One region of the Acidovorax sp. JHL-9 genome, then DNA from elsewhere that is predicted to be linked to it. Evidence: predicted binding sites of a transcription regulator. Region 1 holds the regulator's gene; each other region holds the start of a gene.
The links. Region 1 encodes HrcA, which represses chaperone genes, less so after heat shock. Its sites were predicted from a motif close to TTAGCACTCNNNNNNNNNGAGTGCTAA; they were not measured.

Region 1 (3,276 bases):
CTCTATCCCCGCTTCTTCGAGCCATGGCTGCAAGTGGTGGGGGGAATCGAATTCCGCGCACACATCGGCATGGCGGGCACCTTCACGCACGTACCCTGCATCCGCGCGAGCGCCCAGTGCCAGTTGCAGCGCATCCACCAGAATCGATTTGCCGGCCCCGGTTTCCCCGGTCAACACGGTGAAGCCTGTCTGTAGATCCAGAGCAAGTTCTCGAACAATCACGAAGTCCCGCAGGGTGATTCGCCTGAGCGCCATGATCAGGAGCCCCCTTCGTTCCAGCGTAACTTCTTGCGCAGTGTCGCGAAATAGTTCCAGCCGAGCGGGTGCAAAAAACGGACGCTGTGCTCGGAGCGCTGGACAAGAATCCGGTCACCATGCAGCAGTGACGCCAGCGACTGCATGTCGAAATTGGCGCTGACATCCCTGCCACTCACTATCTCGACGGCCACTTCGGTGGCATCCGATAGAACGATAGGGCGGTTTGAAAGGGTATGGGGTGCAATCGGAACCAGTACCCACCCTGGGATGGATGGATGGAGCATGGGGCCGCCCGCGGAAAGTGCGTAGGCTGTTGATCCGGTGGGTGAAGCAATGATGAGCCCGTCAGCCCTCTGGTTGGCCACGAATTGCCCGCCCACTTCCACGCGAAGCTCCACCATGCCGGATGTGGCTCCGCGGTTCACCACGACATCGTTCATGGCAAGGGCTTCGAAAACCGTGGCCTGCCCACGAACCACGCGTGCGCGCATCAGGGGGCGCAAATCCTCTTCGTACTCTCCGCACAGCATGGGCGTGAGCGCCGCCTGAAAGCTGCCGAAGGGGATGTCGGTGATGAAGCCCAGGCGCCCCTGATTGATTCCGATCAGCGGGGTGCCATAGCGCGCGAGCTGTCGACCGATGCCGAGCATGGTGCCATCTCCGCCAACGACGAGCCCCAGTTCGCATTGGGCACCAATGGTGTCCACGTCCATGGCGGGATAGGCGGTCAGTTTGGTATTGATGGCGGTTTCTTTTTCAAGCACCACCTGACATCCCTGGCGAACCAGAAACTGAGCTATCTCTTCGAGGGCGTGGCGCGAGCTATCGGCCATGGCGCCTGCAGCAGTTGCCTGATACTTGCCGATAAGCGCAACATGGCGGAAATTGGACGTCATCGCGAAATTACATCATTAAAATCATTCCATGCTCGATGACCGTGCCAAGTTGTTGCTGAAAGCGCTGGTCGAGCGCTACATCGCCGATGGGCAGCCTGTGGGTTCTCGCACCCTGTCGCGCGCTTCCGGGCTGGAGCTGTCCCCGGCAACGATACGCAATGTCATGGCGGATCTGGAGGAACTGGGGTTGATCGCAAGCCCCCACACATCCGCTGGAAGGATCCCCACGGCGCGCGGCTACCGCCTGTTTGTGGACACCATGCTGACGGTGCAACGGGATCCACTGACGCCGCCACAGCTGGCGCCAGAGCAGCCGCAAAAAGTGATTGCCAATGCGGCGCACCTTTTGTCGAACCTCTCCCAGTTTGTGGGCGTAGTGATGGCGCCGCGGCGCACCTCCGTGTTCCGCCATATCGAATTTCTTCGACTGTCGGAGCGCCGGTTGCTGGTGATCATTGTGTCACCGGAGGGCGATGTGCAAAACCGTGTCATCTTCACCGATGTGGACTATTCGCAGTCGCAGTTGATCGAGGCCGCCAACTTCCTGAATGCCCACTATGCCGGTTTGGCCATGGAGCAAGTCCGTGAAAAGCTCAAATCGGAGGTGGACATGCTGCGAGGGGAGATCGCTTCATTGATGCAGGCTGCGGTCAACATCAGTTCGGAAGCCCTTTCCGAAGCCCAGGATGAAGTCGTCATCTCTGGCGAAAGAAACCTGCTGGCAGTGAGCGATTTCTCGAGCGACATGGGCAACCTTCGCAGGGCCTTCGATTTGTTCGAGCAGAAAACCCAGATACTTCGCCTTCTGGACATCTCCAGCCAGGCAGAGGGTGTCCGTATCTACATCGGCGGAGAGAGCCAGGTTGTGCCGTTCGAAGAGCTTTCGATTGTTAGCGCACCTTACGAAGTGGATGGCAGGGTGGTGGGTACGCTGGGGGTGATTGGCCCCACCCGCATGCCCTATGACCGGATGATTCAGATCGTGGACATCACTTCCAAGCTGGTGTCCAACGCGCTCAGTTACCGCAAATAAACACCCTACAATACTTGCAGTGCCCCGTCTGGTTCAGCGTTGGCGCGCGAGGGGGCGTTAGCTCAGTTGGTTAGAGCAGAGGACTCATAATCCCTGTGAGTGAGCGTGGCCCTGTAGTGTTCTTTGTTACGTTTCAACGACTTACGCGCAAGGCATAGAGGTGCGTGGGTCGAAATAATCCCTGAGCCGGTGCATTTCCGGGCCGACTCAGGAAATGCTCAGGTGATGGGCGCTTCAGCGAAGCGCTTAGAAGCTGTAGCATTAGAAGTTTCGGGCCTCTAGCTCATGCCTGGTTAGAGCAGCGGACTCATAAAATTTGTGCCATACGTTTGGAAACTGCGTATGGGATGGTGTCAAATTCGGCGAAACCTAAGCGCAGCAATGCGTATGGCAACGCCGAGCCAAGCTTCAGTGCGAAAGTGCTGTTGAAGGTGTAGAGACTAGACGGCACCCACCTAAGGCGAAAGCTATGGTGAAGGCATAGTCCAGGGAGTGGCGAAAGTCACACAAACCGGAATCCGTTGGTGCCGAGTTCGACTCTCGGGGGGCCCACCAAAACGAAAAGCCAACCTCTTTCGGGGTTGGCTTTTTCGTTTGTGTCGCCACTGTCGCCGTGTCGCCACACCATCATCTATAGTCAGATTTCTATCATGAATAGCTCACCGCATTTTCCCTGCAGTGAGCTCTTACGAGATCAAGCCAAGGTTCGTACCAGTACCAAGTTTTTGCAACTTGGACGCCCAGTCCTTTCGATGAGTTCTTGGCATCTTGTGACTGCCACAGTGAGGTGTGCGCATGCATATTGAACTTGGTGAAGCCCTCTGACTGGATGATTGAAACAACTTCACCAGGGAGATATTTCTTTTTCTCAGTCTCTTTGATTACTGTGTATTGGGCATTTACACCTTTTGCAAGCTCTGAGTCAGCCTTGACAAACTCAATAACTTGGTCCGCTTGACCCTTCCTGTTGGCAGTCTTGGGAATGAATAAAACACGATACGCATACCGTGGATGGTTGTACTCCTCTTCGGAAAGTGAAGAGTCGAAGGCTGTAACGTATCCCAAGATGTTAGCTGGAAGGTCCTTTTG
Region 2 (3,276 bases), on a different contig from region 1:
GACCTTGCCGCCCGTCAGGATGGCGATGTCTTCCAGCATGGCCTTGCGGCGGTCGCCGAAGCCAGGTGCCTTCACAGCCACGACCTTCAGGATGCCGCGGATGGTGTTCACGACCAAGGTCGCCAGGGCTTCGCCTTCGACTTCTTCGGCAATGATCAGCAGCGGACGGCCGGCCTTGGCCACTTGCTCCAGCGTGGGCAGCAGGTCGCGGATGTTGCTGATCTTCTTGTCGAACAGCAGCACGAAGGGGTTGTCCAGAATCGCGGATTGCTTTTCGGGGTTGTTGATGAAGTAGGGCGACAGGTAGCCGCGGTCAAACTGCATGCCTTCCACGACGTCCAGTTCGGAGTCGAGCGACTTGCCGTCTTCCACGGTGATCACGCCTTCCTTGCCGACCTTGTCCATGGCGTCAGCGATCAGCTTGCCGATGGTTTCGTCGGAGTTGGCCGAGATCGAACCGACCTGGGCGATTTCCTTGGAAGTCGTGGTGGGCTTGGAAGCCTTCTTCAGTTCCACGACCAGGGCGGCGACAGCCTTGTCGATACCGCGCTTCAGATCCATGGGGTTGATGCCGGCGGCCACGTACTTGAAGCCTTCGCGCACGATGGCTTGCGCCAGCACGGTGGCGGTGGTGGTGCCGTCACCGGCGTTGTCGCTGGTCTTGGAAGCCACTTCCTTCACGAGCTGGGCGCCCATGTTCTGCAGCTTGTCCTTGAGTTCGATTTCCTTGGCCACGGACACACCGTCCTTGGTCACGGTGGGGGCGCCGAACGAGCGCTCCAGCACCACGTTGCGGCCCTTGGGGCCCAGGGTCACCTTGACCGCGTTGGCCAGGATGTTCACGCCTTCAACCATGCGTGCGCGGGCTTCGCCGCCGAAAACTACGTCTTTTGCTGCCATGTTTGGCTCCTAGAGAAATCTAAAAATTCGAGAAACAGATGACTGTGTCGAGAAAAGAATTGCGTAGCGAGCGGCTCACAGGCTAGGCGGACGGAGCGCAGGAACCGGAACGTACTGCCTGTACGTGAGGATTCCGGGCACCGCCCAACGACGCATGTGGGCCGCGCAGTAGCAATTACTTCTCGACAACGGCGAACAGGTCGTCTTCCTTCATGACCAGCAGCTCGTCGCCCTTGACCTTCACGGTCTGGCCCGAGTACTTGCCGAACAGGACGCGGTCACCGACCTTCACGTTCAGGGCGATCAGCTCGCCCTTGTCGTTCTTCTTGCCGGGGCCGACGGCCAGCACTTCACCTTGATCGGGCTTTTCAGCGGCGTTGTCGGGGATCACGATGCCGGAGGCGGTCGTGGTTTCGCTTTCGATACGCTTGACGATCACGCGATCGTGCAGGGGGCGAAGGTTCATTGCATTGCTCCTGTTGATTGACAATAAAAAGCCGGATGAGAAGGCGCCCGCACTGCGGACGCCGCCAAACTTCCTCGTGACAAGCACCTTGTTAGCACTCGTTTGAGGCGAGTGCTAATGATAGGGGCATTTGTGGCCGTTTCAAGACGCCCCCTGGCGGATGGGGGATTTTGGGGGAGGGAGGGTGCAGCGGCAGGCGGTCACTTTGCAGGGGTTGCGCCGACCCGATGGGGTCTCGTCGCCTGTTCACTGTCTCTGGTGGGAATGGACTGCTATTGAAAGAGTAGCTTTTGATGCAATACCAGAAAGCGCTGAACCCCATTAATCCAGTCAACTGTAACGCGGTCGTGGCGAGGGCGCCGTCTCCAGTGCCCAGCCTGTTCACCGCCGCTTCCAGGAGCTGGCCGGCGTCCAGCGTTGCGGCTTTCGGCTGCATCTGCAGCAGGTACTGCGTTTGCATCCGAGGCCGCACCGGGGGGGTGCGGGTTTCTCCGCGGGGCGCGGCGTGCGTGCCGCAGGCGCCGTCGCCTACAGTGCCGCATGGCCTTCCGCATGTTTTTGTGATCGAACGTACCCCATGAACCTTGCCCATTTGCTCCACCGCAGCGCCCAGCGCTACCCCGATCAACCTGCCGTGCTGCACGGCGACCAGGTGGTGCTGAGCTACGGCGCCCTGGGTGCCCGCGCGGCGGCCCTGGCGGCCTGGCTGCGTACGCAGTGCGGTGTGGAGCCGGGCGACCGCGTGGCCATCTACGCCGCCAACTGCCCGGAGTACCTGGAGGCGCTGCATGCCATTGTGTGGGCGGGCGCGGTGTCGGTGCCGGTCAACTACAAGCTGCATGCCAAAGAGCTGGCGCATGTGCTGGCCGATTCGGGTGCGCGCGTGGTGCTGGCATCGCAGGCGCTCGCTGCCGCCGTGCGCGAAGCTGGGGCATCGGATGCCGGCCTGCTGGTGCTGGGCTCGGATGCCTATGCCGCTGCCGTGCGGCATGCGCCCATGGAGGTTTGCGACCGCGCGCCGCACGATGTCGCCTCGCTGTTCTACACCTCGGGCACCACCGGCCGCCCCAAGGGCGTGATGCAGACGCATCGCAACCTGCTGGCCATGACGGCCTGCTATTTCACCGACGTGGACGACATCGCCCCGGGCGACGCCATGGTGTATGCCGCGCCCATGTCGCATGGCGCAGGGCTCTACAACTACGCCCAGGTGCTGCGCGGCGCACGCCATGTGGTGCCCGTGTCGGGCGGTTTCGAGCCCGCCGAGCTGGTGCAGCTGGCCGCCTCGGTGGGCCAGCTCACGCTGTTTGCCGCGCCCACCATGGTGCACCGGCTGGTCGAGCATGTGCGGGCCACGGGCGCGGAGGTGGCGGGCTTCAAGACCATCGTGTACGGCGGCGGCCCCATGTATGCCGACGACCTGCGCGCCGCGCTGGCCACCCTGGGCAACCGCTTCGTGCAGATCTACGGCCAAGGCGAAAGTCCCATGACCATCACCGCGCTCGCGCGCGCGCAGCTGGCCGACCGCCACCACCCGCGCTGGGCCGAGCGCATGGCCTCGGTCGGCGTGGCGCAGTCCCTGGTGGAGGTGCGCGTGGTCGATGCGGCCGGCCAGCCTGTGCCCGCAGGCGAGACCGGCGAGGTGGTGGTGCGCGGCGAAACCGTGATGCCCGGCTACTGGAACAACCCCCAGGCCACGGCCCAGACACTGCGCGATGGCTGGCTTTGCACCGGCGACATGGGGTGCCTGGACGGCGACGGTTTTCTCACCCTCAAGGACCGCTCCAAGGACGTGATCATCTCGGGCGGCTCCAACATCTACCCGCGCGAGGTCGAAGAAGTGCTGCTGCTGCACCCGCAGGTGCGCGAGGTGGCCGTGGTGGGGCAGCCGGATGCGGAGTGGGGCGAGG
Region 3 (3,276 bases), on a different contig from region 1:
CATCGGTCTGGATGCGTTGGGCGAGCCCTTCGGCGGTGGTGCCGGTCACCTGCCAGCCTTGCTGGAACAGCTTGGCGCGCACGTCCGGGCTGCGGGCGATTTCGCTGAACAGCGCCGACAGGCGCGCCACCACCGGCCGGGGCAGAGACCGCGGGGCGGCCACCGCGTTCCAGATTTCGAGGTTGAAGTCCTTCACGCCTGCTTCGGCCAGACTGGGATATTCAGGCACCAGCGTGCTGCGCCCGCTGGAGGTGATGCCAATCACGCGCAGTTTGCCCGCACGGGCCTGCGCGGCCGCCATGGCCGGGGGCAGCAGGGCCAGCTGGATCTGGCCGCCGATGATGGCGTTGATGACCTGTGGGTTGCCCGGGTAGGGCACATGCACCGGCTGAACACCAGCCTTGCCTTTGAGCAGTTCCATGCCGATGTGGGCCACCGTGCCCACGCCCGGTGTGCCATAGCTCCAGCGGTCGCCGCTGGCGCGTGCGGCCTCAAAAAACTCCTGTGCGGTGGCGCCCGGTGCGTTGGCCGGTGCGGCCAGGGCCAGCGGGGCCGTGGCAAGCAGACTGATCGGGGCCAGGTCCTTGAGCGGGTCGTAGTGGATCTTGGGGTTGATCAGCTTGGCAATCGTCAGGTTGCCGTTGATCATGATGCCCAGGGTGTGGTCATCGCTGGCCTTGGCCACGGCATCGGCGGCGATGTTGCCGCCAGCACCCACCTTGTTTTCCACAATCACCGGCTGCCCCAGGGCCTTGGCCAGCGGCTCGGCCAGGGTACGTGCCACCAGGTCGGGGGATGATCCGCCCGGAAAACCGACCACCAGCTTGACGGGCTTGCTGGGCCAGCCCGGTGTCGCCGGGGCCGCGGTGGATTGTGCAAGGGCGGGGCTGCAGGCCGCGGCAAGGGCCAGTGCCAGTGCGGCGCGGCGCAGGGGGGATGGGGTCATCAAAAGATCCTCCGGTCATGGACAGGCGCACAGGCATTTGCGGGCACCCAAAAAAAAGCGCGCAACCGCAGTCGCGCGCTGAATGATCTCTGCGGTCCGGTCGGCGGACAGCCGCCGTTCAGGCGTAATCGGCCAGCGCGGCCTTCATCTTCTTCATGGCGGCCACTTCGATCTGGCGGATGCGCTCGGCGCTCACGCCATACACGGCGGCCAGCTCGTGCAGCGTCATGCCGCCCGAACCATCATCGTTCACCCTGAGCCAGCGCTCTTCCACGATGCGGCGGCTGCGCTCGTCCAGGCTGGCCAGTGCCGTCGCAATGCCATCGGTGGCCAGCGCATCGCGCTGGCGCGACTCGATCATGGCCGTGGGCTCGTGCGAGGCATCGGCCAGGTAGGCAATGGGGCCAAAGGCTTGCTCGCCATCGTCCGAGGGTGCGGGGTCCAGCAGCACATCGCCACCCGACAGGCGGGTTTCCATCTCGATGACTTCCTCGCGCTTGACATTGAGCTGCGCCGCCACAGAGTCGATTTCGCGGTCCGACAGGGTGTCGCGGAGCGTGCTGGCATCGGCTGCCGCCGCATCGGCCTTGAAACCCTGCTTCATGGACCGCAGATTGAAGAACAGCTTGCGCTGCGCCTTGGTGGTCGCCACCTTCACCATGCGCCAGTTCTTCAGGATGTATTCGTGGATCTCGGCCTTGATCCAGTGCATGGCGTAGCTCACCAGGCGCACGCCCTGGTCGGGGTCGAAGCGCTTGACGGCCTTCATCAGGCCCACGTTGCCTTCCTGGATCAGGTCGCCATGGGGCAGGCCGTAGCCGAGGTACTGGCGTGCAATCGACACCACCAGGCGCAGGTGCGACATCACCAGCCGGCCGGCGGCGTCCACATCGTTGTGCTCGCGCAGCTGGCGGGCGTAGGTCTGCTCTTCTTCATGGGTGAGCAGGGGCAGGCGGTTGACGGCCGAGATATAGGCGTCCAGGTTGCCCAAGGGCGGCACCAGTGCCCATGCATTGGCGGGGGCCAAAGTCGTCGTTGCGGTTCCAGATGGCAATGTCATTCCAGGAATCCTTTCCTCTAAGCCTTCATGTTAGCACTCTGTTGGAGGGAGTGCTAAGCCCGGAGTTCCCGTCCGGTTGTTCCAAAGTGCCTGATTCTAGATACATCTATCAAATTGGCTTTAAACGCAATACCAGAAATATCTTGTAGCTATGAATAGATGAGCGTTTGAAGACCTGTTTACACTGCCCTCTGTTCCTTTTGCAGGGGGGGGAGTTCCATGGCAACAGGCGTTGATCCGGTGGATATCCGCATGGTCACCACCACGGTGGCCAGCGCGGCAGACGCGCGCCGGCTGGCGCAGGCGGTCATGCAGGCGCGGCTGGCGGCCTGTGTGCAGGTGCAGGCCATCACCTCGCACTACCACTGGCAGGGCGCCCTGCACGAAGAATCGGAATGGCGGCTGGACTGCAAGACCATGCCGCGCGCCACCGCTGCATTGCTGGCGCTGCTGCAGGCGCTGCACCCCTATACGCTGCCGCAGCTGGTGGTGCAGGCGCTGCAGGCCACGCCGGCCTATGTGCGCTGGGTGGATGGCGAGGTGGCCGCCGGGGTGTGACGTTCAGGTCAGCAGGGCTTGCGCGAATTCGCGCGCGTTGAAGGTTTCCAGGTCTTCGAGCTTTTCGCCCACACCGATGAAGTACACGGGAATAGGGCGCTCCTGCGCGATGGCGGCCAGCACACCGCCCTTGGCCGTGCCGTCGAGCTTGGTCACGACGAGGCCGGTGAGCTGCAGGGCATCATCGAACGAGCGCACCTGGGCCAGCGCGTTCTGGCCGGTGTTGCCATCGATCACCAGCAGCACCTCGTGGGGCGCCGTGGCGTCGGCCTTGGTGACCACGCGGCGGATCTTCTTCAGCTCTTCCATCAGGTGCAGTTGCGTGGGCAGGCGGCCGGCCGTATCCACCAGCACCACGTCCTTGCCGCGCGCCTTGCCGGCAGTGACGGCATCAAAGCTCACGGCAGCCGGGTCGCCGCCCTCCTGGCTGACGATCTCGACGGTGTTGCGGTCGGCCCATACCCCGAGCTGTTCGCGCGCGGCGGCGCGGAAGGTGTCGGCCGCCGCCAGCAACACGCTGGCCCCCTCGTTGGCCAGGTGCTTGGTGAGCTTGCCGATCGAGGTGGTCTTGCCCGCGCCGTTGACGCCCGCCACCATGATCACGGTGGGCTGGTGCTCGCCAATCACCAGGGCCTTTTCGAGTGGGCGCAGCAGATCGGCCAGTGCGTCGGCCAGCAGGCCCTTGACGGCGGCGGGATCGGTGGTCTTGCTG

Region 2: the regulator HrcA is predicted to act here: its motif matches at 1,458-1,484, upstream of K225_RS0119900 (co-chaperone GroES).
Region 3: the regulator HrcA is predicted to act here: its motif matches at 2,037-2,063, upstream of rpoH (RNA polymerase sigma factor RpoH).

What each region holds. Positions count from the first base shown of each region.
Region 1 covers NZ_AUEX01000025.1:95-3,370, reverse strand. Annotated here, with positions in the region: gene recN (DNA repair protein RecN) at 1-255, opposite strand, end outside; gene K225_RS0114905 (NAD kinase) at 258-1,154, opposite strand; gene hrcA (heat-inducible transcriptional repressor HrcA) at 1,183-2,187, shown strand; gene K225_RS22265 (hypothetical protein) at 2,836-3,276, opposite strand, start outside.
Region 2 covers NZ_KE384507.1:164,181-167,456, reverse strand. Annotated here, with positions in the region: gene groL (chaperonin GroEL) at 1-900, opposite strand, end outside; gene K225_RS0119900 (co-chaperone GroES) at 1,076-1,366, opposite strand; gene K225_RS0119895 (AMP-binding protein) at 1,944-3,276, shown strand, end outside.
Region 3 covers NZ_AUEX01000001.1:297,957-301,232, reverse strand. Annotated here, with positions in the region: gene K225_RS0101355 (tripartite tricarboxylate transporter substrate binding protein) at 1-946, opposite strand, end outside; gene rpoH (RNA polymerase sigma factor RpoH) at 1,065-2,006, opposite strand; gene cutA (divalent-cation tolerance protein CutA) at 2,226-2,564, shown strand; gene ftsY (signal recognition particle-docking protein FtsY) at 2,568-3,276, opposite strand, start outside.